Regions from separate parts of the Nonomuraea sp. JJY05 genome, predicted to be linked through region 2. Evidence: riboswitches for the same ligand, from Rfam matches in the RefSeq annotation. Region 2 holds a riboswitch; the other holds the start of a gene.
What was found. Region 2 has a riboswitch for cobalamin ahead of cobN (cobaltochelatase subunit CobN). Riboswitches for the same ligand answer to the same signal wherever they lie in the genome.

Region 1 (14,411 bases), on a different contig from region 2:
AGACGGGATTTGAACCCGTGTAGACGGCTTTGCAGGCCGCTGCCTCGCCTCTCGGCCACTCCACCCTGGAGTCTTGCTCCGAGCGGAAGACGGGATTCGAACCCGCGACCCTCACCTTGGCAAGGTGATGCTCTACCACTGAGCCACTTCCGCGTGAACCCCGGCCGACGTGCGCCGGGCTACGGGAAAACCATATCGTCTTCCCGGAGTGCCCGTGCGCACTGAGAGGGCCGCGGGGCGAAATTCAGCGGACCAGGCGCACGTCCTTGGCCATGACGAACATCACTCGGTGACCGAGTTGGATCTGGTAGTAGCGGGTTTGTCCTGTTGTGGTGACGTGTTTGGCCGCGCTGAAGGCGCCGGCGGAGTAGTAGGAGCCGGTGATCGTGTCGCCCACCGTGTACGTCTGGCTCGGGCCGATCTTGTACTGGAGCGGGGCCAGCGGCTGGTACGACGCCAGCTTGTAGGCGGCCTGCTCCGGATACGCGCGGCCGTACACCCTGGTCCCCGGCCTGAGGGGAGTCACCAGCGGGCCCCTGGCGGGGACGGCGGTGGGGTTGGAGGGCGGGTTGTGGAACCAGGCCTTCTGACCGAGGTACCAGATGGCCGTCCAGTCGCCCTGCCGGTCCGCCACCGCGTAGCGCTGGCCGGTGGAGGCGCGGGCGCTGTGGTCGTACACGCTGTACGTGCTGGGCTTGCCCGGATGCTTGCCCGGGTCGTTGACCAGGCGGGACGACTCGCGCGGCTCCTGGTGCAGCCAGACCGTGGAGGCGCCGTGCGGCGGGCACGCCTTGTCCGGCTTGACGGCGACGCAGCCGGTGAAGCGGGGCCGGTGGGTGGCGTACGAGGGGCGGATCATGATGGAGTTACCGCTCTGGACCCCGTTGAGCGGCCTGCCCAGCAGGTCGAAGTAGTGGGACCAGTCCCAGTACGGTCCAGGGTCCTCGTGCATGCCCGCGACCATCTTCGGGGTGGTGCCTGGGACGTTGTCGTGGCCGAGGATGTGTGCCCGGTTGAGCGGGATGCGGTACTTGCCGGCCAGGTACCTGACCAGTTTGGCCGACGAGCGGTACATCGCCTCCGTGTACCAGGTGCCCTTGGCCAGGTAGCCCTCGTGCTCGATCCCTATCGAACGGGTGTTGACGTCCCAGTTGCCCGCGTGCCAGGCGATGTCGTTGGTCGCCACGTGCTGGGCGACATGTCCGTCCCGGGAGCGGATCGTGTAGTGCCAGCTCACGTACCTCGGGTTGCGGATCAAGGACGGGACGCCCTGGTAGGTGCCCTCGGTGTCGTGAATGACGATGTAGTCGACGGAACGGGACCGGCTCAGGCGGTCGTGGTTGCCGTAGTCCCGGTTCTTCTTCCTGCCGAAACGCTCGTAGGCGGCGGGTATCCATTCGCAGGCGAGTGAGCTCGGGCACTCCACCTGCCCGCCGTTTCCGGTCTTCTCCACATTTCCGGTCTCCGCCCAGTTTCCGTCTGAGTCGGTCTGATCGTCCGTCCCGCTCTCGTCTCCGGAGAAGGACAGCGGGTCGGTGTCGAACTGCTCGTTGTACGGAGGCGGCGGGTCGTTGTCGGCCTGCTCGTTGACGACGGGCGGCGCGGCGGGGTCCCTCTGCGCGTGGATCTCCGCCTGCTCGCCGGTGACGCCGGTAGCCCCCGTGACGGTGGCGGCGTCCTTGGCGGTGACGGGGCCCGTGACGGCGGCGGCGTCCGTGGAGGCGGCGGGCCCTGTGGCGGCGTCCTTGGCGGTGACGGGGTGGGGGAGGTTGGGCACGGGTTCGAGGCGTACCAGGTGGCCGTCGTCGGTGCGCCGCCGCGCGCCCTCCCGCATCACCGAGAACACCTCGTCGGCGAAGTCGCGGGCCGCGGCCGCGTCCTCCGCGCCCGAGTAGCGGGCGACGGCCGCGTACCAGTCGGCCGGGTTGCCGCTCGGGCGGTCCTGGTACGAGGCGAGGAGGGCGGCGCCGCCCCTGATGTTGGCGGCCGGGTCGGTGCGCAGCAGGGCGGGGTCCGCGCCGATGAGGCGCCCGGCCTCGGGCAGCGTGGCGGGCGGCGCCGGGGTGCGCAGCGCCGATGCGGGAGGGGCTTCGGCGAACGTACGGGGCATCGGGCGGGCCTCGTCACCCCGGGCGTCCCCCAGGGCATCGCCGATCGGCCACGCGTGCCCGCCACCGGCCGAGATGGCACGCGCGCCCTGGGTGGCGGCGGTCGAGATGGCATGCGTGTCCTGGGTGGCGCCGGTCGTGGAGGCATGCGTGTCCTGGGTGGCGGCGGCTGATGAGGCGGTGCCGGCCAAAGGGCTGAGCGCATCGGTGGGGAACGCGTCCACCAGGTGCATCGGCCCGTAGCCGCCCGCCGTGCTCGGCGACCCCCCGTTCGCGTCCCAGCGGGACTCCAGGTACGAGACGCCGAGCAGCACGCTCTCCGGCACCCCGAACTCCCGGGCGGCCGCGGCGAACTCGCCCTGCCGCCCGGAAGGGCGCGCAGGGGAGAGGCCGGGCGGGTGTCCTGGGGCAGGGCCGGATGCGGGCATGTCCGCGGGCGCGGTGAACGTGCCGGCGGTCAGGGCGGCGGCGAGCCAGAGGCGCATGACATCTCCCCCAGGAAGGTCACGATACGACTACTCACCGTAACCATTCCCAGAAAGGGATGGGTCAGACGGGTCGGATGATACGCATGAGATCCGCCAGATCGGCAGCGAAGTCGGCATCCCAGTCATCGGGCGTCAGATGCTCGGCCAGCCACCCCCGGGCGCAGGCGATCGCGCCGATCTCGCCCGGCTACTGGGCGACCACCATGCTCCAGGCCGCCGTCAGGGGTGACGTCGCGGGCACGACCCGCCCGGCGGCCGTCGTCGCCAGGCTCGGTCTGGCTGCCGGAGCCTTCGCCTGGTGGCGCTTCGGCAAGGGCTGGGGCCGCGGCAGCCTGCTATAGACAGGCGTTCGAGTTAATTCCTGCCCGATTTCGGGCAGAATGTTGAAGTGTCTCGTTCCAGATGCGTAGTGTCCTCGTCTGTGTCCCCGGCACGACATCCCTACGAAGACCTCATCGTCCACCTCACCGAGACGAGCCCGCTGGGCCCCGGTGAGGCGGCGAAGGTGATCGCCGACGTGCTGTCGTACTTCTCCGAGTCCGTCGAGGAGTACGTCCGCCGCCGGCACGCCGAGCTGAAAACGGTCGGCCACACCAACGACGAGATCTTCCCCAGGATCGCCGCCGAATTACGCGGTCGGCGGGTCGCGGCACCGGAGCTGTCCCTGCGGCAGCTGCGCAGGATCGTCTACGGATGAAGAGGAGACCTCGATGTGCGGAATCGTGGCCTATGTCGGCCCACGGGACGCGGCGCCCATCCTGCTGGAGGGCCTGCAGCGTTTGGAGTACCGGGGGTACGACTCGGCCGGGGTCGTGGTGTCCAACCGGGGGCTCAAGCTACGCAAGGTCAAGGGCCGCGTCGCGGACCTGGCCAAGGTGGTGCCGGCCAGGTTCAAGGGCACCCTGGGCATCGGGCACACCCGCTGGGCCACGCACGGCGTGCCGAGTGACGAAAACGCGCATCCCCACCTGTCCGCCGACGAGCGCATCGCGGTCGTGCACAACGGCATCATCGAGAACGCCGGCGAGCTGCGCGCGAAGCTGGAGGCCGACGGGGTGGTGTTCGCCTCCGAGACGGACACCGAGGTGCTCGCGCATATGATCGCCCGCGCCGCCGACGAGAACGAGTCCCTGGAGGAGGCGGTCAGGAAGACGCTCAAGAGCATCGTCGGCACGTACGGCATCGCGGTCATCGACCGCGAGCGGCCCGGCGAGGTGGTCGTGGCGCGCAACGGCAGCCCGATCGTGCTGGGCATCGGCGAGAAGGAGATGTTCGCCGCGTCGGACGTGGCCGCGCTCGTCCGCTACACGCGCCAGGTCGTGCACCTGGAGGACGGCGAACTGGCTGTGCTCAAGGCCGACGGCTTCCACACCTTCGCCAGCGACGCCCGCGAGACCGCCAAGGAGCCGCTGACCGTCGACTGGGACGCCGGTCACTACGACACCGGCGGCTACGAGCACTACCTGCTCAAGGAGATCTCCGAGCAGCCCGAGACGATCACCCGTACGATGAGCGGCCGGCTCGACGAGCGCTTCCACGTGGCCCACCTGGGCGGACTCAACATGGACGCCCGCGAGACGCGCGGCTTCCGCCGGGTGAAGATCATCGGCTGCGGCTCCGCGTACTACTCGGGGCAGATCGGGGCGCAGCTCATCGAGGAGCTGGCCCGCATCCCGTCCGACGCCGAGCCCGCCAGCGAGTTCCGCTACCGCAACCCGGTCGTCGACCCCGACACGCTCTACGTCGCCATCAGCCAGTCGGGCGAGACGTACGACACGCTCGCCGCCGTGCAGGAGCTCAAGCGCAAGGGCGGCCGCGTCATCGGCATCGTCAACGCGGTCGGCAGCGCCATCGCCCGCGAGGTGGACGGCGGCATCTACCTGCACGCCGGTCCTGAGGTCTCGGTGGCCTCGACCAAGGCGTTCACCTCGACGTCGCTGGCGTTCGCGCTGCTCGCGCTGCACCTGGGCCGGGTGCGCGACCTGTCGCCCGCCGACGGGCGGCGCATCGTGGAGGGCCTGCGCAGACTGCCGGGACAGATCGAGGAGATCCTCACCCAGAGCGACAAGATCGCCGAGCTGGCGCAGAAGTACGCCAAGCACCCGAGCATGATGTTCGTGGGGCGCGTGCGCGGCTACCCGGTGGCCAGGGAGGGCGCGCAGAAGCTCAAGGAGATCTCGTACGTGCACGCCGAGGCGTACCCGGCCAGCGAGCTGAAGCACGGGCCGCTCGCGCTGATCGGCCCCGACATGCCCACGGTCGCCATCGTCCCCGATGACGAGCTGCTCGACAAGAACCTCACCACGCTGGGCGAGATCCGCGCCCGCGGCGGGCAGGTGCTCATGGTCGGCCACCGCGAGCCCGACGCCAAGCTGGCCGACGACGTGATCGTGATCCCCAGGAACGAGATCGAGCTGGACCCGATCCTGCTCACGATCCCGCTGCAGCTGCTCGCGTACTACGCCGCGGTGGCCCTTGGCAGGGATGTGGACAAGCCGCGCAATCTCGCCAAGAGCGTCACGGTTGAATAAACAGGCTAATTTGGCCTCAAACCTCGTTATCTTGCTGCGGACGACATAAATTCGATACGTGCGGCAGTTCGACGCTGAGAGGCCCAATCTCGCACGCATGTACGATTACATGCTCGGCGGGAAGGACAACTTCGCGGTCGACCGCCAGGCCATCGAGCAGCTCGCCGAGCTGATCCCGGAGGCGGTCCCGCTGGCCCGCGCAAACCGGGCCTTCCTGCAGCGTGCCGTACGCTACGTGGCCGCCGCCGGGGTGCGGCAGTTCCTCGACCTGGGCAGCGGGCTGCCGACCCAGGGCAGCGCCCACGAGGTCGCGCCCGAGGCCCGGGTCGTCTACGTCGACCACGATCCGGTCGTCGCCGCACACTCCACGGCCCTGCTCAGTCATTCAGGGCCCGGACGTCCGGGCAGGGCCGCCCTCGTCGAGGCGGACCTCCTGGACCCCGACACGGTGCTGGCGCGGGCGGGCGGCTTCCTGGACCTGCGCCGGCCGGTCGGCGTGCTGCTCGTGTCGATCCTGCACTTCCTGCCGGATTCGGCGCGCCCGCAGCAGGCCGTGGCCGCCCTGCGCGAGCGGCTGGCGCCGGGCAGCTACCTGGTGATCACCCACGCCACCTCGATGGGCCGCCTGGAGGGCGGGCGGCGCTACCGGGGCGCCTCCTCGGACGAGCCGGGCGGCGGCACCGACCGCACGCCCGCCGAGATCCGCGCCTTCTTCGGCGACTTCCCGCTGGAGCCGCCGGGGCTGGTGCAGGCCGTCGACTGGCGTCCCGATCGGCCCAAGCTGGTGGGGGACTGGTCGCTGCCGTCGTCCCTGATGGCGGGGGTCGGCAAGAAGCCATTATGAGAAGTATGTGTATCTCTGCGCATTGTGTCGATAACCTAGAGTAAGCGGTGGCTCGCTAAGCTCGGGGGAGAGGCACATGCGCCGTCGGCGGTTCTTCGCATGGGGGCTGGGCCTGGCCGCGTGCGCGGCCGGCTGCGGGACGGAGCGCTTCGCCGGGAGCGCGGCGGGCCTGCGCACCCGGTTCTCGATCAACCCGCAGGGGCGTCGCTGGGCGCGCGTCGGGCAGGCGCTCACCGGCGCGGCCCGGGCGGCCGGATACGAGACCACCGGGGGCACCAGGATCATGGTGACCGGCCTGCCGGCGCTGGCGGCCGCCGAGCTCAACAACGGCCAGACCCTCCTCGACACCGCGACCCCCCTGTCCAGGCTCAGCGGCGAGGTCGAGGTCGTGGTCGTGCCCGCCCGGTCACCGTTCCGGGACTTCGAGGGTTTCGGCGCGCACCTGCTCGCCCGTCCCGGCCAGACGCAGCTGGCGGGCGGACCCCAGGGCGAGCCCGACCACCTGCTGTTCGGCCTGATCGCCAGAGGGCTCGGGGCCGACACCCGCCAGCTCGACTACACCGACTACCCGAGCAGCCAGGAGGCGGTCACCGCGCTGCTGTCGGGCAAGGCCGCGGCGGCCACGGGCCCGCTGGCCGACTGGCGCGCGAGCATCAAGGCCGGCCGGGCCAAGGCGCTCGCGGTGTCCTCGGCCAGGCGGGTGCCCGGCCTCGACGTGCCGACGCTGCTGGAGTCCGGCGTACGGGTCGACTTCGCGGACTGGGCGGCGGCCTTCGGACCCGAACACATGCCGGACGAGAGCCGCGAATCGGCCATCCGCATGTGCGAGGACGTGACCGGCTCGGCCGGCTGGGAGGAGGCCTGCCGGTCCGCCGGCTGGATCTCGATCCCGCTCAGCGGCGCCGACTTCGAGCAGTGGCTGGGCTCCGAGGTCGAGCGCACCCGCGCCGTCCTGCGGGATCTCGGTCTGCTCGACACCACCAAGGCCACAACATGCTGGGGTAGTTGCGGGAACGGCCACTAGATGTAGGATCCTGCTCGTCGCTGGTTCGCCTCTCCGGAGGCGGAGCAAAAGGGAACCCGGTGTGATTCCGGGGCTGCCCCGCAGCGGTGAGCGGGAACGACCGCCGTCAGGTGCACTGGAGTGATCTGGGAAGCGACGGCCAGTAGGAGCGATCTGCGTGCGCCCGCGAGCCCGAAGACCTGCCAGCGGTGTGCCCGGGCCGCCCGCCCGGCACGAAGTGACCATGGCCTCGCGGGAGGGCCGGGGAGCGAAACGGCCGGGGGATGATCCGTGCCGCCGTGCTCTCGCGCGCCCTCACGGGGGACGAGCTCGCGAGGAGAGAGCACGTGACGCAGATCATCGAGGTCGACCGCCGTCTGGCCATCGAGGAGGCCGCCGCCCGGGTCATCGCCGACCCGGCCAACTCCCGGGTCGCCGCCCGCCTCCTGGCCGAGGAGATCGCCGACGAGGCCGCCGCGCACGGGGTGCGGACGTTCTCCGAGTCCATCGCCGCCACCCACGCGGCCGGGCTGATCCAGGACGGGCTGGTGGAGTTCGTCGCCGCGCACGCCGCCGAGCTGGACGCGCTGGTCTCCGCGGAGGCGGACGATCGGTTCGAGTATTTCGGGTTGCGCACCGTCTACGACCGCTACCTGCTGCGCCACCCCGAGACGCGGGCGGTGCTGGAGCGCCCGCAGCACTTCTTCCTGCGCGTGGCCTGCGGGCTGTCGGAGTCGGTGGCGGAGGCCGCCGAGCTCTACGCGCTCATGTCCACGCTGTCGTACCTGCCCAGCTCGCCCACGCTGTTCAACTCGGGCGCGCGCCGCCCGCAGCTGTCGTCGTGCTTCCTGCTCGACTCGCCGCGCGACGAGCTGGAGGCGATCTACGACCGGTACGGGCAGGTGGCGCGGCTGTCGAAGTACGCCGGAGGCATCGGCATCTCCTGGACCCGGGTGCGCTCGCGTGGCTCCCTGATCCGGGGCACGAACGGCCACTCCAACGGCATCGTCCCGTGGCTGCGCACGCTCGACTCGTCCGTCGCGGCGGTCAACCAGGGCGGGCGGCGCAAGGGCGCGGCCTGCGTCTACCTGGAGACCTGGCACGCCGACATCGAGGAGTTCCTGGAGCTGCGCGACAACACCGGCGAGGACGCCCGCCGCACCCACAACCTGAACCTGGCGAACTGGGTGCCCGACGAGTTCATGCGCCGGGTGGAGGCGGACGAGGTCTGGTCGCTGTTCGACCCGAAGGAGGTGCCCGACCTCACCGACCTGTACGGTGACGCGTTCACGCAGGCGTACCGCGCGTACGAGGCCGCCGGGCGACATGTCCGGCAGATCCCGGCCAGGACCCTGTACGGCCGGATGATGCGCACGCTCGCCCAGACCGGGAACGGCTGGATGACGTTCAAGGACGCCGCCAACCGCACCTCCAACCAGACCGGCCGCCCCGGGAACGTCATCCACCTGTCGAACCTGTGCACCGAGATCCTCGAGGTCACCAGCGACGCCGAGACCGCGGTCTGCAACCTCGGCTCGGTCAACCTGGCCGCCTGCCTTGCCGACGGCGGCGTGGACTGGGACCGGCTGCGCGCCACCGTGCGCACGGCCGTGCGCTTCCTGGACCGGACCATCGACCTGGGCTTCTACCCGACTCCCGAGGCCGCGGCGGCCAACAAGCGCTGGCGGCCCATCGGGCTCGGCGTCATGGGCCTGGCCGACGTGTTCTTCACGCTGCGGCTGCCGTTCGACTCGCCGGAGGCGCTGGAGCTGTCCACCCGGATCGCCGAGGAGATCGCGCTGGCCGCGTACGACACCTCGGCCGACCTGGCGGCCGAGCGCGGCCGGCACCCGTCGTACGCCGAGACGCGGGCGGCCGGGGGAGTGCTGCACCCGGACCACTACGTCACGAGCACGGATCGCTGGGACGCCGTGCGGGACAAGGTCGCCCGCACCGGCCTGCGCAACTCGCTCATGATCGCCATCGCGCCCACCGCCACGATCGCCTCCATCGCCGGCTGCTACGAGTGCATCGAGCCGCAGGTGTCTAACGTCTTCAAGCGCGAGACGCTCTCGGGCGAGTTCCTGCAGGTCAACCGGTATCTGGTGGCCGACCTGCAGGCGCGCGGGCTGTGGACGCAGCAGCTGCGCGACGACATCAAGCGGGCCGACGGCTCGGTCCAGACGGTCCCCGGCATCCCCGACGACCTCAAGGTGCTCTACCGCACGGCCTGGGAGCTGCCGCAGAAGGCGCTGATCGACCTGGCCGCCGCGCGCCAGCCGTACATCGACCAGTCCCAGTCCCTGAACCTCTTCATGGCCAGCCCGACCATCGGCAAGCTCTCGTCGATGTACGCCTACGCCTGGAAGCGGGGCCTGAAGACCACGTACTACCTGCGCTCCCGGCCCGCCACCCGCATCGCCCAGACCACCGTCCAGGCGGCCCCCACGGAGGCGGCCGCCGAGGCGATCGCCTGCTCCCTGGAGAACCCCGAGACCTGCGAAGCCTGCCAGTAAGGAGACTGTTGTGCTGCTCGACCCCGGCATGGACCTCACCCTGCGGCCCATGCGCTACCCCGACTTCTACGAACGCTACCGCGCGGCCATCCGCAACACGTGGACCGTCGAGGAGGTGGACCTCCACTCCGACCTCGCCGATCTGGCCAAGATGACGCCGCAGGAGCGGCACCTGATCAACCGGCTGGTCGCGTTCTTCGCCACCGGCGACTCCATCGTGGCCAACAACCTCGTGCTCAACCTCTACCAGCACGTCAACGCCCCCGAGGCGCGCCTTTATCTCAGCAGGCAGCTGTTCGAGGAGGCCGTGCACGTCCAGTTCTATCTGACGCTGCTGGACACGTACCTGCCGGACCCCGCCGAAAGGGTGAAGGCCTTCGCCGCGGTCGACCACATTCCCTCGATCCGCGACAAGGCGGAATTCTGCTTCAAGTGGATCGACTCGATCAACGCGCTGCAGCGCCTGGAGACGCGGGACGACCGGCGGAGCTTCCTGCTCAACCTCATCTGCTTCGCCGCCTGCATCGAGGGCCTGTTCTTCTACGGGGCCTTCGCGTACGTCTACTGGTTCCGCTCCCGGGGCCTGCTCGGCGGCCTGGCCACCGGGACGAACTGGGTCTTCCGCGACGAGTCCATGCACATGGAGTTCGCCTTCAGCGTGGTGGACACCGTGCGGGCCGAGGAGCCCGACCTTTTCGACGAGGAGCTGGGCAAACAGGTTACCCTCATGGTGGAGGAGGCCGTGGCCGCCGAGCTGGCCTTCGCCGACGACCTCTGCGGGGACGGCATGCCCGGCATGGGGGTCGCACAGATGCGCCAATACCTGGAATACGTCGCCGACCAGCGGCTGGCCAGGCTGGGCCTGCCCACGAGGTACGGCTCGGCGAACCCCTTCGCGTTCATGGAGTTGCAGGACGTGCAGGAGCTGGCCAATTTCTTCGAACGGCGGGTTTCTGCGTATCAAGTGGCGGTTGAGGGCAATGTGACCTTTGACGAGACTTTCTAGACATTGGGGGCATAGGCGTGCAGTCTCCAGCAGGCTGGCCGATTCTCGTGATCTCGGTGATCGGCTCGATCCTCCTGGTTGAGGTGGTACGGAGGGTGCTGAACAGGGTCGGACGCAAATGGTCGCTCGCCCGGCACCTGGTGGAGCACTGCACGTGGGCCGCGTTCACGGTCGCGGCCGTGGTGGCCTTCAACCTGGTGTTCACGCCGGGCATGTTCGGCTCGAGCGCGGACGCGACGGCCGTCGCGGCGACCGTGAACCGGGTGCTCGGCCTCGTCACCATCGGCGCCGTCACCTGGCTGATCGTGCAGGCCACGTACGCGCTGACGGACGTGGTGCTCGAGCGGCTGGTGCGGGTCGAAGGGGAGCGCAACCGCCGGGCGCGGCGGCTCATGACGCAGATCGGGCTGGTCCGCCGCATCGCCGCCGCGGTCATCATCGTGATCGCGATCGGCGCGATGCTCTTCTCGTTCCCACAGGTCCGCGCGCTCGGCGCGGGCATCCTGGCCTCGGCGGGCATCGCCGGCGCCATCGTCGGCATCGCCGCCCAGCCCACCATCGGCAACACCCTCGCCGGCCTGCAGCTGGCCTTCAGCGACGCGCTCCGGCTCGACGACGTGGTCGTCGTGGAGAAGGAATGGGGCAGGATCGAGGAGCTGACGCTCACGTACGTCGTCCTGCGCCTGTGGGACGAGCGCCGCCTGGTCCTGCCGGTCTCGTACTTCACCCAGAACCCGTTCGAGAACTGGACCCGGCACGGCAGCCGCGTCCTCGCCGTCGTGTTCCTGCGCGTGGACTGGTCGGTGCCGGTGCCCAAACTTCGGGAGGCGCTGTACGAGTTCCTGCAGGGCAACCCGCTGTGGGACCAGAAGGACTGGACGCTCCAGGTCACCGACGTGCTGCCGAACGGGCTGGTGGAACTGCGCGCCCTGATGAGCGCTGCGGACTCGCCGTCCTCGTGGGACCTCAAGTGCGACGTACGCGAGTTCCTGGTCAACTACGTCCGCGACAACTACCCCGAGTCCCTGCCCCACTTCCGCGTGGAGACCCCGGAATCGCGCGCGCAGAAATAAATATGTGGCACGGTCGTCGATCACTCCTTTACCGTGGACATTGTCCAGCCGCACGAAAGAAAGGCAGCGAAGTGAGCTACCCCCGACTGTGGCCAGGGCTTTCCGGATAACCAGCCGATTATCGGAAAGCCGTCTCGGAGTACACCGGGGCGGCTTATTTGTTGACGACCGAGTGTGGGGCAGTTTGGTCAGCCCGCCTGCCTTGGGAGCAGGAGCACCGCAGGTTCGAATCCTGCCACTCGGACAGCGGCCCTGAAAGAAGAGGGTCGCGGGCCACGGCCTGACCGGCGGGATTGGCGCCCCCCGGCCGGACCCGGCCCCCGCCCCGGGCCGGCCCACGCCAGCCAAGCCCGGGGCCCAACCTGGGGGGCGATGAACAACGAGCTGGAGAACCTGCGGATCCTGTGCGCTGACTGCCGCATGCTGAACGGAGACGCGGGGGAAGAAGAACGGCCGTCGTAGTCCGGTCAAGGCGCTTGTGGCGAAATTTCGGTAGACGCGCTGGACCCAGGATCCAGTGCTCCGCAAGGAGCGTGGGGGTTCGACTCCCCCCGAGCGCACGCAGCCAGGAGTTCGTGTCGTCCGCTGAGGGGCGCCGGGAACCGGGAACGCACAGTGATCGCTCCGCCGGCGAGCCGGCGATCAGTTGTCGGCGTAGGCCTGGAGCCCGGGCAAGGTAGGCCGACTTCTGGCCGCCGGAGCTCTGGGCCCAGGCCGAGACGGTGTAGGTGCCGTCGGGCACCCTGATCGTCTGCTCCACGGTAGCGGTGCCGGTGACCGTGAGGGACTGGTTCCCGGTACGTCCGGGGGCGGAGACGCGGGCCGAGTGCCCGGTCACCTTCCACCTGTCGAGCCGGGGGTTCTCGAAGCCGGGATTGGCCAGGTCGCGGGCCTGTCCAGGGGGCGAGGCGGTGGCGGAGGCGGAGGGAACAGATGACAGGTCACCACTCGGCGAAGGAGCCGTCGGTGTGCCGCCACAGCGGGCTGCGCCAGCGGTGCCCCTGCCGCGCCATCCGCTCCACCTCGGCCTCGTTGATCTCGATGCCGAGCCCGGGGCGGGTGGCGCGGGTGGCGTACCCGCCGGGGAAGGTCAGCGGGGCCGGATCGACGAGATGGTCCAGAACGTCGTTGCCCTCGTTGTAGTGGATGCCGACGCTCTGTTCCTGGATGAGGAAGTTGGGGATGGCGAAGGCCAATTGCAGGCTGGCGGCCAGCGAGATGGGGCCGAGCGGGCAGTGCGGGGCCATGGTGACGTCGTAGGTCTCGGCCATCGCGGCGATCCGGCGGACCTCCGAAATTCCGCCGGCGTGGCTCACATCCGGCTGGGCCACCGCGATGCCGTGCCCGATGACATCGCGAAAGTCCCACCGCGAGAACAGGCGCTCACCGGTCGCGAGCGGGATCGAGGTGCTCGCGGCGAGCGCGGCCAGGTTACGCGAGTGCTCGGGCAGCACCGCCTCCTCCACGAACAGCGGCAGGTACGGCTCCAGCAGCGGCAGCAGCCGCCGGGCCATCGCGGTGGAGGCGCGGCCGTGCAGGTCCACCACCAGGTCGTGATGCTCGCCGATGGCCTCGCGCACGGCGGCGACGCGCCGGACGACCTCCATGGTGCGGGCCGGGGTGTCGATGGCGGTCAGCTCGGCGGAGCCGTTCATCTTGACGGCGGTGAACCCGGCCTCGATCTGGGCCGCCGCCAGCTCGGCCACCTCGGCGGGCCGGTCGCCGCCGATCCACGCGTACATGCGGACCTTCTCCCGCACCGGACCGCCGAGCAGCTGGTGCACGGGCAGGCCGGCGGCTTTGCCGGCGATGTCCCACAGCGCCTGGTCGATGCCGGCGACCGCGCTGGACAGCACCGGGCCGCCCCGGTAGAAGCCGCCCTTGGTGAGGACCTGCCAGTGGTCCTCGATGCGCAGCGGGTCCTCGCCGATCAGGTAGTCGCTCAACTCGGCGACGGCGGCGCGGACGGTCTCGGCCCGGCCTTCGACGACCGGCTCGCCCCAGCCGGTGACGCCCTCGTCGGTGCGGATGCGCAGGAACAGCCAGCGGGGCGGGACGAGGAAGGTGTCCATGGAGACGATCTTCATGGGGGGGTCCGTTCTAGGAGGAGGTGGTGGAGATGCTCCAGCCGCCGTCGACGTTGAGGCAGGCGCCGGTGATGAAGGCGGCCTCGGGCGCGGCGAGGAAGGCGACGGCCGCGGCCACCTCGTCGGGGGTGCCGAAGCGGCCTGCCGGGGTTTCGGCGATGGTGGCGGCCCGGCCGTGCTCGTCGATGCCGTCCCAGGCGGGGCTCATGATCGGGCCGGGGACGATCGCGTTGACGCGCACCTGAGGCGCGTATTCGACGGCGAGCTGCCGGGTCAGCGACTGCAGGCCGCCTTTGGCGGCGGCGTACGGCGCGCAGCCGGGGATGCCGGTCTGCGCGTGCACCGAGGAGGTGATGACCAGGGCGCCGGAGGTCTCGGCCAGCAGCGGGCAGAACGTGCGCGCCGCCAGGTAGGCGGCCTTGAGCGAGACGTCGATCTGCAGGTCCCAGTCCGCCTCCGGCATCTCGTGCACCGGCCGGGCGGGCACGACCCGGCCCGGCCCGTTGGCGTGCAGCACGTCCAGGCGGCCGAACCGGTCACGCACCTCCTCCAGGACGGTGGCCCAGTCGCGGGTGGAGGAGACGTCCAGGTGGACGAAGGCGGCCCCGTCGCCGATCGCGGTGGCCACGTCACGGCCCTGCTCGTCGGCGATGTCGGCCAGCAGCACCCGCGCCCCCTCCGAGGCCAGGCGGCGGGCGGTGGCCGCGCCGATGCCCGAGGCGGCGCCGGTCACCAGAGCCGTCCTGCCCGCGAAC
Region 2 (14,411 bases):
ACCGCCGCTCCCCGATCGGCCGACCGAGCCGGGCAACCGACTTCGACCGGCACTCCCACCTCGGAACGCACCTCACGGCCAGCCCGCCCCGGGCACCTCGACCTCGACCGTGAGCACCCACCGGCCCCGCGGACCAAGCTCGGGCCGATGGGCGGGCGTCGCCGGCATCGGGACGTCAGGCGCCGCGGGCGGCGTCGTAGCGGGCGATGACGTCGTTCCAGTTGATCAGGCCCCAGAGCTTCTCGACGTAGTCCGGGCGCACGTTGCGGTACTGCAGGTAGTAGGCGTGCTCCCAGGCGTCGAACACCAGCAGCGGGGTGGTGTTCATGCCGACGTTGCCGTGGTGGTCGTAGACCTGCTCGACCACCAGGCGGCCGCCGAGCGGCTCCCAGGCCAGCACGCCCCAGCCCGAGCCCTGCACGGTGGCGGTGGCGGTGGTGAGCTGCTTCTTGAACGCGTCGAACGAGCCGAAGTGCTCGGTGATCGCCTCGCCCAGCTCGCCGTCGGGGCGGTCGCCGCCGTCCGGGGACAGGTTCTGCCAGAAGATCGTGTGCAGGACGTGCCCGGACAGGTTGAACGCGAACGTCTTCTCCAGCCCGACCAGGCCGCCGAACTCGCCCTTGTCACGCGCCTCGGCCAGCCGCTCCAGGGTGTCGTTGGCGCCCTTGACGTAGGCGGCATGGTGCTTGGCGTGGTGCAGCTCCAGGATCTCCCCAGTGATCGCGGGCTCCAGGGCCGCGTAGTCGTACGGCATGTCCGGAAGGGTGTACTCGCCCATGGGCGCCTCTCCTCGAAAGGTGTTACTTGCAAATATCTTGCAATAACAATAATCATGCAAGTAACTGGCGTCGACATCGACGGCAGTAACCGTGCAGCACCTGGCCGACGGGATCCATCGCGAAGCCGGTGCTCTCCATGACCGCCGCCTCCGCCGCGGCGAGGCGGTCCGCGGGGAGCTCGACGAGTACGTCGCAGCGGCGGCAGATCAGGTGGTGGTGAGGCGTCGCCGCGAGGCCGAAGAGCGTCTCACCGGCGTGGTCGATGCTGTGCAGGACGCCGTGGGCGGTCATCACCGTCACGTTCCGGTAGACGGTGGACACGCTGATCATCTCGTACGTGGAGATCACCAGCCGGTGCAGGCGCGGCACGCTGAGGTGGGTCGCCGCCTCGCGCAGGGCGGTCAGGATCGTCAGCCTCGGCACGGTCTTGCGCAGGCCGAGACGGGTCAGCGTCTCCCCCAGCTCCTCCTCTCCGCTCATGCCGGCCACGGCCGGAAGGGGAACGCCTCACGGAGCACCGACGGCATGGCCCGTGAGGGCACGAGCCACCCGGCCGCGGACACGTCCCGCCCCGGTGCACCCGACGGCGCGTTCGCCGTCGACAGCGCCCAGGGCCCGTACGCGCCACCCCCCGAACCTCCGAACGCGGGCACCTCGATGTGCGACCACCTCCCCGGTCCGCTTCAGATGATCAGTTTGCATTGAATATGCTCTTGCAAACAACAGGCGATTAAGCGAACCAGGGCGGGCCGTCAGGACTTCAGGCGACGCAGGAGGTACGTGTCCATGATCCAGCCCTTGCGGGCCCGCGCCTCCGCGCGCAGTTCGCGGATGCGCTCGCCCACCTCGGCCACCGGCCCCGAGACCAGGATCTCGTCGGGCGTGCCCAGGTAGGCGCCCCAGTGGATGTGGAAGTCGTCGAGGCCGGCGAAGGAGCAGTGGGCGTCGAGCATGACGACCACGTCGTCGGCCGTGGGGCCGTGCTCGGCCAGGCGCCGCCCGGTGGTCAGGTGCACGGGCCGCCCGACCTGGGTGAGGCCGGTGCGGTGGCGGGCGGTGAGCGCGGCCACGCTGCTGATGCCAGGGATGACCTCGTACTCGAACGTCACGTTGCCGCGCTGGAGGATCTCCTCGACGATGGCAAGCGTGCTGTCGTACACGCCCGGGTCGCCCCACACCAGGAACGCCCCGGTCTGGCCGTCGCGCAGCTCGTCGCGGATGAGCGCCTCGCAGGCGAGCGCGCGGCGCGAGCGCCAGTCCTCGACGGCGGCGGTGTACGCCGGGGTGGTCCGGTCGCGCTCGGGGTCGCGGGCCTCGGCGATCCGGTACGGCGCGCGGCCGTGCTCGGCGATGAGATCGAGCCGGAGCTGGACCAGTTCGTGCTTGACCTCACCCTTGTCCACGATGAGGAACACGTCCGTGGCGCCGATGGCCTTGACCGCCTGCAGGGTGAGATGGTCGGGATCGCCGGCGCCGATGCCGATGACGAGTAGCCGCTTCACTCGCAAGAGTCTGCCAGAACGGCGGATATACGATATGCCTCGCAAATCACCCAAGGAGGGCCGTGAATCTCGTCGAACAGGGCGACGCCTTCGCCGCGTTCTGGCAGGAGCGGCACCTGTGCACGCTCTCCACCGCGCGTCCCGACGGCCCGCCGCACGTGGTGCCGGTGGGCGCGACGCTGGACCTGGCCACCGGCATCGCCCGGGTGATCACCTCGGGCACCTCGGTCAAGGCCCGGCTCATCGGCGCCGACGGCGCGCCGGTGGCGCTCTGCCAGGTGGACGGCCGCCGCTGGTCCACCCTGGAGGGCCGGGCGATGCTGCGTACGGAGCCTGAGCAGGTGGCCGACGCCGAGCACCGCTATGCCGCCCGCTACAAGCCGCCCCGCCCCAACCCGTCGCGGGTGGTCGTGGAGATCCACGTGACGCGCGTCCTGGGCAACGTGTGATCACGGTCGTCGGCGTCGGCGCGGACGGCTGGGACGGGTTGTCCCCGGACGCGCGGCGGGCGCTGGAGGCCGCCGAGGTGCTCATGGGCGGGCACCGGCAACTCGGCCTCGTGCCCGCGCCGGCGGTCGAGCGCGTGGCCTGGCCCTCACCGCTGCTGCCCGCGTTGCCCTCGCTCATGGAAGCGTACGCCGGGCGCGAGGTGTGCGTGCTGGCCAGCGGCGATCCCCTGTTCTACGGCATCGGCTCCACGCTGGTGCGGCTGCTGGGCGCGGCGAACATCCGCGTGGTGCCGCACGTGTCGTCGCTGTCGCTGGCATGCGCCCGGCTCGGCTGGCCGGTGGAGCAGGTGGACGTGGTCAGCCTCGTGGGCCGTCCCCCGGCCGCGCTGAACGCCGCGATCCTGCCGGGGCGGCGGCTCGTCGTCCTCGGCGCCGGCCGCGACTCCCCCTCCGTCGTGGCCGGGCTGGCGACCGGGCTCGGGTACGGCCCCAGCCCCATGACCGTCCTGTCGGACCTGGGCGCGGACTCGGAGAGCGTCCTGACGGGAACGGCGGAGACCTGGGAAGCGCAAGCACCCGAGCCGTCCCCGCTGAACGTGATCGCCCTCGACTGCGTCCCCGCGCCCGGCGCCGAACCCCTCCCCCGTGTCCCCGGCCTGCCCGATGCCGCGTTCGAGCACGACGGGCAGCTCACCAAGCGGGAGGTCCGCGCCGTCAGCCTGTCGCGGCTCGCCCCGCTGCCCGGGGAGAGGCTGTGGGACGTGGGCGCGGGGGCGGGCAGCATCGCCATCGAGTGGATGCGCAGCCACCCGGCGTGCGCGGCCGTGGCGATCGAGAGCAGGGCCGACCGCGCCGCCGCCATCGCGCGCAACGCCGACCGGCTCGGCGTCCCGTCGCTGCGGATCGTCGAAGGCCGGGCGCCCGCCGCGCTGGCGGGCCTGCCGGCGCCGGACGCGGTGTTCGTCGGCGGCGGCGCGACCGTGCCCGGGCTGCTGGAGAGCTGCTGGGCGGCGCTGCGGCCCGGCGGCAGGCTGGTGGCCAACGCCGTCACCCTGGAGTCGGAGTCCGTCATCGCCCGGTGGTACGCCCGGCTGGGCGGCGACCTGGTGCGTATGTCCGTGCAACGGGCCTCGCCCGTCGGCTCCTTCACGGGCTGGCGGGCCGCGATGCCGGTGACCGTGTGGTCGGTCACCAGGAAGGACGTGCCGTGACCGTGTACTTCATCGGGGCGGGCCCCGGCGCCGCCGACCTGATCACGCTGCGCGGCCTGCGGCGGCTGCAGTCGTCGCCGGTCTGCCTGTACGCGGGCTCGCTCGTGCCCCGCGAGCTCCTGGACGCCTGCCCCCTGGGAACGAGGCTCGTCGACACCGCGAACCTGACCCTCGACGAGATCGTGGTCGAGCTGCTCACCGCCCACCGCGCGGGCCTGGACGTGGCGCGGCTGCACTCCGGCGACCCGTCGGTGTTCAGCGCGGTGGCCGAGCAGATGCGCAGGCTGGACGAGCTCGGCGTGCCGTACGAGGTGGTCCCCGGGGTGCCGGCGTTCGCGGCGGCGGCGGCCTCGCTGGGCAGGGAGCTGACCGTGCCCGGCGTCGGCCAGACCGTCATCCTGACCCGCACCTCGGCGCGGGCCACGCCGATGCCCGAAGGGGAGGACCTGAAGACCCTGGGCGCGAGCGGCGCCACGATCGTGCTGCACCTGGCCGTGCAGCGGATCGACGCGGTCGTGGCGGAGCTGCTGCCCTCCTACGGGCCGGACTGCCCGGTGGCGGTGGTGGCGCGGGCCAGCAGGCCCGACGAGGTGATCCTGCGCGGCACGCTGGCGGACATCGCCGGGCGGGTCCACGAGGCCGGGATCCGGCGTACGGCGGTGATCGTCGTCGGCCGGGTGCTGTCGGCCACGCAGTTCCCCGACAGCCACCTCTACAGCTCGGAGCGGGCACGGCCGTGCGACGGGTCCTGATCCTGGGCGGCACGGCCGAGGCGCGGGCGCTGGCCGCCGATCTGGCCGGCCGTGGCGTTCACGTGGTGTCGTCGCTGGCCGGGCGGGTGAGCAACCCGCGGTTGCCGGTCGGGGAGGTGCGCGAGGGCGGGTTCGGCGGGCCGGACGGGCTGGCCGCCTGGCTGGCGGCCGAGCGGATCGACGCCCTGGTGGACGCCACGCACCCGTTCGCCGCGCGGATGACGGCCTCGGCGGCCGAGGCGGCGGCGAGGACGGGGGTGCCGCTGCTGGTCCTGCGCCGTCCGGGCTGGCGGGAGGGGCCGGGCGACGCCTGGCGGCGCGTGCCCTCCCTGCACGAGGCCGCCGCACGACTTGCCGAGGTCGCCGCACGACCGTCCGAGGACGCGACACGACCGTCCGAAGCCTCCGCACGGCCGGGCGGCGGCGGCACGGTGCGGGTGTTCCTGACCACCGGCCGCCGGAGCCTGCCGGTCTTCACCGGCCTGCCCGGGGTGTGGCTGCTGGCCAGGTCCGTCGAGCCGCCCGAGCCGCCGGTCCCGGACAACGTGCGCGTCCTGCTGGACCGCGGCCCGTACACGGTCGAGGGCGAACGTGCCCTCATCCGCGATCATCGGCTGGACGTGCTGGTCACCAAGGACAGCGGCGGGCCGATGACCACCGCCAAGCTGGTCGCGGCCCGCGAGCTCGGCCTGCCGGTGATCATGGTGGACCGGCCGCCGCTGCCCGCCGGCGTCCGGCTGGTGGAGAGCGCCGCTGAGGCGGCCGCCTGGGCTCAGGGGTAGCGGCGCGGCGTGTAGACCACGCCGCGCTCGGTGACCCGGGTCGTCGAGGAGCCGACGATCAGCAGGCAGCGCATGTCCACCTGTGCGGGATCGAGCTCGCCGAGCGTGGTGACGGTGACGCTCTCCCGCTCGCCGCCGACGTTGCGGCCGATCACCACCGGGGTGGCGGCGTCGCGGTGCTCCAGCAGCAGGTCACGGGCGGCGGCGACCTGCCACGTACGGCTGCGCGAGGCCGGGTTGTAGATCGCCAGCACCAGGTCCGCCTTCGCGGCGGCGCTCAGCCGGTCGGCCACCACCTCCCACGGCTTGAGCAGGTCCGACAGCGACAGCACGCAGTAGTCGTGGCCCAGGGGCGCGCCGACCCGGCTGGCCACGGCCTGGGCCGCGGTCAGCCCGGGGACGATCCGCACCGGTACGTCCGGGAAGTCCGCCGCGATCTCCAGCACGGCGCCGGCCATGGCGAACACGCCCGGATCGCCGGAGGACACCACGGCCACCCGCGCGCCTTCGCGGGCCAGCTCCAGCGCGTGCCGGGCGCGCTCGGCCTCGAACCGGTTGTCGGTGCGGTGGCGGCGCTGGCGCGGGTTCGGGGCGACCCGGTCCACGTACGGGCCGTACCCGACGAGGTCGGTCGCCGCCGCCAACGCCTCCTGCGCCTCGGGCGTGAGCCACGGCCGCCCGGCGGGCCCGAGGCCCACCACGACCACCTCGCCCCCGGGCTCGGCCCGGCTCCCGGCCGCGGGCCGTTCGGGGACGAAGGTCCGCTCGGCGGGGCTGGCGAGCAGGGCCAGGGAGAAGTACGGCACGCCGTCGGCGTCCACGTCCTTGAGCGGCGCGACGCGTTCGGCTCCCATGGTGGCGCGCTCGACGTACCAGGCGTCGTCCAGCCGTCCGGCCTCCGCCAGCGCGTCGCGGACCTTCTCGAACGTCCGGCCCAGCTTGAGCACCGCCGCCGAGTCGGTGCCGCGCAGCTTGTCCGCCAGCACCTCGGCGGGCAGCGTGCCGGGCAGCACGGTCAGCACCTCGTCCCGCTCGACCAGCGGCCGGCCCAGCACGGCCGAGGCGGCGCTGACGGAGGTGACGCCGGGCACCACCTCGGTCGGGTAGCGGTGGGCGAGCCGCTTGTGCATGTGCATGTACGAGCCGTAGAACAGCGGATCGCCCTCGGACAGCACGACCACGGTCCGGCCCGCGTCCAGGTGGGCGGCCAGCCGCTCGGCGCAGTCGGCGTAGAAGTCGTCGAGCGCGCCCTGGTAGCCGCCGGGGTGGTCGGTGGTCTCCGTGGTCAGCGGGTAGAGCAGCAGCTCCTCGATCTGCCCTTCCTTCATGTACGGCAGCGCGATCGAGCGGGCGATGCTGCGGCCGTGCCTGGCGGCGTGGTAGGCGATCACGTCGGCCTCGCCGATCAGCCGGGCCGTCTTGACCGTGACCAGCTCGGGATCCCCCGGGCCGAGCCCGACCCCGTACAGCCGTCCCGTCATCGCCATCACTCCGTCTCGTTCGCGATGGCGTTGACCGCCGCCGCCGTCATCGCACTGCCGCCGCGACGGCCGTGCACCACCAGATGTTCCAGGTCGCTGTCCGCCAGCGCCCGCTTGGACTCGGCCGCGCCGATGAACCCCACCGGGATGCCGAGCACGGCGGCGGGCCTGCCGGCGCCCTCGGCGACCAGTTCGAGCAGCCGGAACAGCGCGGTCGGGGCGTTGCCGATCGCCACCACCGCGCCGTCGAGGCGGTCGCGCCACAGCTCCAGGGCGGCGGCGCTGCGCGTGGTGCCGAGCCGTTCGGCCAGCTCCGGAACGCCGGGGTCGCCCAGCGTGCACACCACGGCGTTGTCCGCGGGCAGCCGCCGCCTGGTCACGCCGGAGGCGACCATCTGCGCGTCGCACAGCACGGGCGCGCCCCGGCGCAGCGCCTCGCGGGCCCGGACGACCACGGCGGGCGACCAGCCGAGGTCGGCCACGAGGTCGGTCATGCCGCAGGCGTGGATCATCCGCACCGCCACCTGCGCGACCTCGGGCGGCAGCCCGGTGAGGTCGGTCTCGGCACGGATGGTCGCGAACGAGCGCCGGTAGATCTCGGCCCCGTCGCGGATGTAGTCGCTCACTGATGCCTTTCCTGGTATCCGTCGCCGGTGGCGACCATCTGGACGACCCGGCCGCGCGGCAGCCCGCAGCGCCGCTCGCAACCGGCCCAATGCACGGGCGCCGCCGGAGGGCCGTCCAGGGTCGCCACCCAGCGCCGCGCGTCCTCCTGGACGTCGGCCAGGGACTTGGCGCAGCCCGGACGGCCGGTGCAGGCACTCACGCCGGCCCACGGCGACGCCGGATCCGTCACCAGCCCGGCCGCCTCCAGCGTTCGCGCCGCCCGGCCGGCGGCGGCGGGCGGCAGGTCGAGGAGCACGACGGTCCGCCACGGCGTGAACCGGACGGACACGTCTTCGCCGGCCGCGCTCTTCGGACCGGCCGCGCCCTCCGGACCGGCCGCGCCCTCCGGACCGGCCGCGCCGGTGATGCCCTCCGGACCGGCGGCTTCGGGCACCTCGGCCGCTTCAGCGATGGCGCGTGCCTGGGCGGCGGACAGCCGTCCGAGCGGCACCACGACCTCCAGCGCCACCCGCCCGTCCCGCTGCTCGACCCGCCCGGCACGCGACGCCGTCGGCCGCGGCGGCGGGGTGGCGGTGGCGCGGTCGGGGGTGCCGGAGCCGTGGAGGGAGGTGCCGGGGGCGCGATCGGTGGCGCCGGTGACGTCGAGAGGGGTGCCGGCGCGGTCGGGGGTGGCGGTGACGTCGAGAGGGGTGCCGGCGCGGTCGGGGGTGGCGGAGGTGCGGAGGCGGGTGGCGATGCGGGCCGGGCCGTGGTCCAGCTCCGCGATCCGCCACGCGCCCCGCTCCCCTCCCGGCCGTTCGTCGAGGAACGCCTCGGCGGCGGCGATCATGCGCTCGGCAGCGACGTCCGCCGCCACGGCGAACCCGGCGTCCACCCCCGCCAGCAGCAGCCGCCCGTCGAAGAACGTGACGTCGGCCTCCAGCGCGAGCATGTCGCCGCTGCCCTCGTCCACCGCGAACAGGAACCGCCCCGGCAGCTCCGCCAGGCGGGGCCGCGAGCACAGCGCCCGGTCCAGCGCCTCCACCAGGGGCTGCGGGTCCAGCAGGCCGGGGCCGGTGCGACCGCCGAGCGGCGAGGCCACGATGTTGCGTACGCGCTCGTGCGCCTGCGACGGCAGCAGGCCGGCGGCGGCGATCCGCTCGGCGAAGGCGGCGGGTGAGCGCAGGCCGCGCACCTGGACGTTCGCCCGGGAGGTCAGCTCGATCAGGCCCGAGCCGAGGTCGGCCGCGCAGGCGGCCAGCTCGCGCAGCCGGCCGGAGGAGATCGCGCCGCCGGGCAGGCGGACCCGGGCCAGCGGGCCGTCGGCGGCCTCGTGCACCTGTAGCGCCCCCGGACACGCGTCGGGACGCAAACGTCCGGAAAAGTCGGCTATGGACACGATCAGGATGGTAACGCCACTTCTGGCGGAGGCCGCTCCTGTCGTAGGCTCCCTGTAGGCGATGGCTAGGGAGGAAGCCGGTGCGAATCCGGCGCGGTCCCGCCACTGTGACCGGGGAGCGAACCCCACCGCAGGCCACTGCCCGGCGACGGGTGGGAAGGCCGGGGTGAGCGCTGATCCGGGAGCCAGGAGACTCCGGCCGTCGCGACACCCGCGACCGGGGCGAGGACCCCGAGGGAGGATTGCGCCGTGCCTGGCGACAGCCGTACCGTCCTGCTGCTCTCGACCTCCGACACCGACCTGCTGAGCGCTCGCGCGAGCGGTGCCGCCTACCGGTGGGGCAACCCGGCCCGGCTGGCGGCCGGGGACCTGCCCGCCCTGCTGGAGGGCGTCGACGTGGTCGTGGTGCGCCTGCTCGGCGGGCGGCGCGCCTGGGAGGAGGGCCTGGACGCGCTGCTGGCCGGCCCTCGTCCGGTGGTGGTGCTGGGCGGCGAGCAGGCGCCGGACGCCGAGCTGATGGAGCTGTCCACGGTCAGCGGCGGCGTCTGCGCCGAGGCTCACGCGTACCTGGCCCACGGCGGGCCGCCGAACCTGGCCGAGCTGCACGCGTTCCTGTCGGACACGGTGCTGCTGACGGGGCGCGGGTTCGCGCCGCCGGAGGCCACGCCCTCCTGGGGGGTGCTGGAGCGCGACGCGCGGCCCGGGGAGGGGCCCGTGATCGGCGTGCTCTACTACCGGGCGCATCACCTGGCGGGCAACACCGCGTTCGTGGAGACGCTCTGCGCGGCCGTCGAGGACGCGGGCGGGCAGGCGCTGCCGGTGTTCTGCTCCTCGCTGCGCACTGCCGAGCCCGAGCTGCTCGACACGCTGCGCGCCGCCGACGCGCTGGTGGTGACCGTGCTGGCGGCGGGCGGCTCGCGCCCCGCGACGGCGGGCGCGGGCGGCGACGACGAGGCGTGGGACGTGGGCGCGCTGGCCGCGCTCGACGTGCCGATCCTGCAGGGGCTCTGCCTGACCACCGGCAGGCGGGCGTGGGAGGAGAACGACGACGGGCTGTCGCCGCTGGACGCCGCCTCGCAGGTGGCCATCCCGGAGTTCGACGGGCGGATCATCACGGTGCCGTTCTCGTTCAAGGAGATCGACCCCGAGGGGCTGACCGTCTACGTCGCCGACCCCGAGCGGGCCGCCCGGGTGGCGGGCATCGCGGTACGGCACGGGCTCCTCCGGCACACCCCGCCAGCCGAGCGCCGCCTGGTCGTGATGCTGTCGGCGTACCCGACCAAGCACTCCCGGGTGGGCAACGCGGTCGGCCTGGACACCCCGGCCAGCACGGTCCGGCTGCTGGCCCGGCTCGCCGAGGCCGGCTACGACCTGGGCGAGGGCTTCCCGGGCGTGGCCGAGCAGGACGGCGACGCGCTCATCCACGCGCTGATCGCCGCCGGCGGCCAGGACCAGGACTGGCTGACCGAGGAGCACCTGGCGGGCAATCCCGTACGCATCTCCGCCGCGTCCTACGAGCGCTGGTACCGCACCCTGCCCGAAGAGCTGCGGACGGAGATGGAGCGGCACTGGGGGCCGCCGCCGGGTGAGTTGTTCACGCACGAGGGCGACATCGTGCTGGCGGCGCTGCGGGCCGGGAACCTGGTGGTGATGGTGCAGCCGCCGCGCGGCTTCGGCGAGAACCCGATCGCCATCTACCACGACCCCGACCTGCCGCCCAGCCACCACTACCTGGCCGCCTACCGCTGGCTGTCGGCAGAGTTCGGCGCGCACGCGATGGTGCACGTGGGCAAGCACGGCAACCTGGAGTGGCTGCCGGGCAAGTCGGCCGGCATGTCCGCCGCGTGCGGCACCGACGCGGCCATCGGCGACCTGCCGCTGGTCTACCCGTTCCTGGTGAACGACCCGGGCGAGGGCACGCAGGCCAAGCGGCGGGCGCACGCCGTGCTGGTGGACCATCTGGTGCCGCCGATGGCGCGGGCGGAGACGTACGGCGACATCGCCCGGCTGGAGCAGCTGCTGGACGAGCACGCCACGATCGCGGCCATGGACCCGGCCAAGCTGCCCACCATCCGGGCGCAGATCTGGACGCTCATCCAGGCCGCCCGGCTCGACCACGATCTGGGGCTGGCGGACCGGCCGCACGACAGCGAGTTCGACGACTTCATCCTGCACGTGGACGGCTGGCTGTGCGAGGTCAAGGACGCGCAGATCCGCGACGGCCTGCACGTGCTCGGGCAGGCGCCGGTCGGCAAGGTGCGCGTGGACCTGGTCCTGGCGATGCTGCGCGCCCGGCAGATGTGGTCGGGCCGCGAGACGCTGCCGGGCCTGCGCGAGGCGCTCGGCCTGGCCGAGGACGGCACGGAGGGGCTCGGCAGCGTGGACCGGGCCGAGGCGGCCGCCCGGGCGCTGGTGGAGGCCATGGAGGAACGCGGCTGGGCGCCGGACGCAGTGGCGGAGGTCGCGCGCGAGGTGCCGGACGACCGGCGCGACCTCGTGACGCGGGTCCTGACCTTCGCCGCCACCGAGATGGTGCCGCGCCTGGCCCGCACCACCGACGAGCTCGACCACGTCCTGCACGCTCTGGACGGCGGCTACGTTCCCGCCGGGCCGAGCGGCTCGCCGCTGCGCGGCCTGGTCAACGTGCTGCCGACCGGCCGCAACTTCTACTCCGTCGATCCCCGCGCGGTCCCGAGCCGGCTCGCGTGGGAGACCGGCCAGGCGATGGCCGAGTCGCTGCTGGAGCGCTACCGGGCCGACACCGGCGAGTGGCCGCGTTCGGTGGGGCTGTCGGTCTGGGGCACCAGCGCCATGCGGACGGCGGGCGACGACGTGGCCGAGGTGCTGGCCCTGCTCGGCATCCGCCCCGAATGGGACGAGGCCTCGCGCCGGGTCACGTCCCTGGAGCCGATCCCGCTCGCCGAGCTGGGCCGGCCCAGGATCGACGTGACGGTGCGCATCAGCGGCTTCTTCCGCGACGCGTTCCCGCACGTGGTGGCCATGCTCGACGACGCCGTACGGCTGGCCGCCGGGCTGGAGGAGCCGTACGAGGACAACTACGTGCGCGCCCACGTAGCCGCGACCGGCGGCGACGAGCGCCGGGCGACCATGCGCGTCTTCGGGTCGGCGCCGGGCGCGTACGGGGCCGGGCTGCTGCCCCTGATCGACAGCCGCAACTGGCGCGACGACGCCGACCTGGCCGAGGTGTACGCGGTGTGGGGCGGCTTCGCCTACGGCCGCGACCTCGACGGCGTGGCGGCCCGCCCGCAGATGGAGGACGCCTACCGCAGGATCGCGGTGGCCGCCAAGAACGTCGACACCCGCGAGCACGACATCGCCGACTCCGACGACTACTTCCAGTACCACGGCGGGATGATCGCCACCGTCCGCGCGCTGACCGGCCGGGCCCCGGCCGCGTACGTCGGCGACAGCACCCGCCCCGACGCGGTGCGCACCCGTACCCTGTCGGAGGAGACCGCGCGCGTCTTCCGGGCCAGGGTCGTCAACCCGCGCTGGCTGGCCGCGATGCGCCGCCACGGCTACAAGGGGGCCTTCGAGCTGGCCGCCACGGTCGACTACCTGTTCGGCTACGACGCCACGACCGGGGTGGTCGCCGACTGGATGTACGACAAGCTCGCCGAGACGTACGTGCTCGACCCGGAGAACCAGGCGTTCATGGCGCAGTCCAACCCCTGGGCCCTGCACGGCATCGCCGAACGCCTGCTGGAGGCCGCCGAGCGGGGCATGTGGCAGCACCCCGACCCGGAGGTCCTGCGCGGCCTGCAGGAGGTCTACCTCAAGACCGAGGGCGACCTGGAGGACGACACCAGCCGCTGAGCCGTCATCGGCTGCCCGGCCCAGTGCAGGTGCAGGTAGGACGCGGTCACCAGGGCATCGCCGAACCCGTCGGCGCCACCCTCCCACCGCAACAGCGGCTCGCCCGCGTACTCGACGGCGGTGCGGTGGAACTCGTGCCCCCGGAAGCGCTCGCCCGGCTCCGTCAGCGGCGAACGCCTGAGCGCGACCGCGTCCCGGTAGCCGAGCGTCAGCCTCGACGTCATGCGCGCCCGGCCCGGCACCCGCCCGCACATCCGCCGCCCGTCCAGCTCCTCGCACAGGTAGAGCAGCCCGGCGCACTCGGCGGCGATCGGGCCGTGGAAGGCCGCGACCTGCTCGCGCAGCGGTTCGTTGGCGGCCAGCTCGGCGGCGTACACCTCGGGGAAGCCGCCGCCGATCACGAGCGCCGCGGTCCCGTCCGGCAGCCGCTCGTCCCCCAGCGGGTCGAACACCGCGACGTCCGCCCCGGCCGCCCGCAGCAGCTCGACGTGCTCGGCGTAGCCGAACGTGAACGCCGGCCCGCCCGCCACCGCCACCACCGGCCGGTCCTTCCGCTCCCCCCGCGCGGGCTCCCAGGGGACCGCGTCCAGCCGCGGAGCCGACGCCGCCAGCCGGAGCAGCGCGTCGAGGTCGCACGAGCGGGTCACCAGCGCGGCCAGCCGGTCCACCGAGGCCAGCGCCTCGGCCTCGCGTTCGGCGGCGGGCACCAGCCCCAGATGCCGCGACGGCGTGGAGACGGCGTCGTCGCGGCGGATCGCCCCCAGCACCGGCACCCCCGACGCGGCCAGCGCGGACCGGCACAGCTGCTCGTGGCGGTCCGAGCCCACCCGGTTCAGCACCACCCCGCCCACCCGCACCCGGGGGTCGAACGTGGCGAACCCGTGCACCACCGCCGCCACCGACCTGCTCTGCCGCGCCGCGTCCACCACCAGCACGACCGGCGCGTCCAGCAGCCGGGCCACGTGCGCCGTCGAGGCGAAGTCGGTGTCCCCCTTGCCGTCGAACAGCCCCATCACGCCCTCGACCACCGCCACGTCGCACCCCGCCGCCCCGTGCAGGAACAGCGGCCGCACGCGCTCCTCACCCACCAGCCACGGATCCAGGTTGCGGCCGGGACGCCCGGTGGCCAGCGCGTGATAGCCGGGGTCGATGTAGTCCGGGCCCACCTTGTGCGGCGAGACCCGCAGCCCCCGCGCCCGCAGCGCCGCCATCAGCCCCGTGGCCACCGTCGTCTTGCCGCTGCCCGACGACGGCGCGGCGATGACGAGCCGGGGAACTACCACTCGATACCCTTCTGTCCCTTCTGCCCTGCATCCATGGGGTGGCGAACCTTGCCCATCTCCGTCACCAGGTCCGCCACCTCGATCAGCCGCTCGGGCGCGTCCCTGCCGGTGATCACCACGTGCTGGTTTCCGGGCCGCCCGGCGAGCGCGGCCACCACGTCGTCCAGCTCCAGCCAGCCCCACTTCAGCGGGTACGTGAACTCGTCCAGCACGTAGAACCGGTACGTCTCGGCCGCCAGATCCCGCTTGATCTGCTCCCAGCCCTCACGGGCGTCGGCCGCGTGGTCCTCCTCGGAGCCCGGCCGCTGGATCCACGACCAGCCCTCGCCC

Region 1: another riboswitch for cobalamin. It lies ahead of ACFKCF_RS04990 (ribonucleoside-diphosphate reductase subunit alpha); the one in region 2 lies ahead of cobN (cobaltochelatase subunit CobN).

Annotation. Positions count from the first base shown of each region.
Region 1 covers NZ_JBIEIS010000003.1:183,659-198,069, forward strand. Annotated here, with positions in the region: tRNA gene ACFKCF_RS04950 (tRNA-Cys) at 1-65, opposite strand, end outside; tRNA gene ACFKCF_RS04955 (tRNA-Gly) at 82-153, opposite strand; gene ACFKCF_RS04960 (N-acetylmuramoyl-L-alanine amidase) at 245-2,593, opposite strand; gene ACFKCF_RS04965 (hypothetical protein) at 2,680-2,937, shown strand; gene ACFKCF_RS04970 (hypothetical protein) at 3,018-3,293, shown strand; gene glmS (glutamine--fructose-6-phosphate transaminase (isomerizing)) at 3,307-5,127, shown strand; gene ACFKCF_RS04980 (SAM-dependent methyltransferase) at 5,186-5,971, shown strand; gene ACFKCF_RS04985 (Bug family tripartite tricarboxylate transporter substrate binding protein) at 6,048-6,995, shown strand; cobalamin riboswitch at 7,000-7,197, shown strand; gene ACFKCF_RS04990 (ribonucleoside-diphosphate reductase subunit alpha) at 7,322-9,490, shown strand; gene ACFKCF_RS04995 (ribonucleotide-diphosphate reductase subunit beta) at 9,501-10,496, shown strand; gene ACFKCF_RS05000 (mechanosensitive ion channel family protein) at 10,514-11,569, shown strand; tRNA gene ACFKCF_RS05005 (tRNA-Pro) at 11,738-11,813, shown strand; tRNA gene ACFKCF_RS05010 (tRNA-Leu) at 12,042-12,129, shown strand; partial or broken gene ACFKCF_RS05015 (carbohydrate binding domain-containing protein) at 12,270-12,509, opposite strand; gene dgoD (galactonate dehydratase) at 12,511-13,656, opposite strand; gene ACFKCF_RS05025 (SDR family NAD(P)-dependent oxidoreductase) at 13,670-14,411, opposite strand, start outside.
Region 2 covers NZ_JBIEIS010000011.1:138,911-153,321, forward strand. Annotated here, with positions in the region: gene ACFKCF_RS19250 (helix-turn-helix transcriptional regulator) at 1-1, shown strand, start outside; gene ACFKCF_RS19255 (superoxide dismutase) at 176-778, opposite strand; gene ACFKCF_RS19260 (Fur family transcriptional regulator) at 831-1,259, opposite strand; gene cobF (precorrin-6A synthase (deacetylating)) at 1,532-2,281, opposite strand; gene ACFKCF_RS19270 (TIGR03618 family F420-dependent PPOX class oxidoreductase) at 2,344-2,730, shown strand; gene cbiE (precorrin-6y C5,15-methyltransferase (decarboxylating) subunit CbiE) at 2,727-3,941, shown strand; gene cobM (precorrin-4 C(11)-methyltransferase) at 3,938-4,693, shown strand; gene ACFKCF_RS19285 (cobalt-precorrin-6A reductase) at 4,678-5,475, shown strand; gene cobJ (precorrin-3B C(17)-methyltransferase) at 5,466-6,956, opposite strand; gene ACFKCF_RS19295 (precorrin-8X methylmutase) at 6,962-7,582, opposite strand; gene ACFKCF_RS19300 (precorrin-3B synthase) at 7,579-8,961, opposite strand; cobalamin riboswitch at 9,032-9,157, shown strand; gene cobN (cobaltochelatase subunit CobN) at 9,211-12,798, shown strand; gene ACFKCF_RS19310 (cobyrinate a,c-diamide synthase) at 12,753-14,081, opposite strand; gene cobO (cob(I)yrinic acid a,c-diamide adenosyltransferase) at 14,075-14,411, opposite strand, start outside.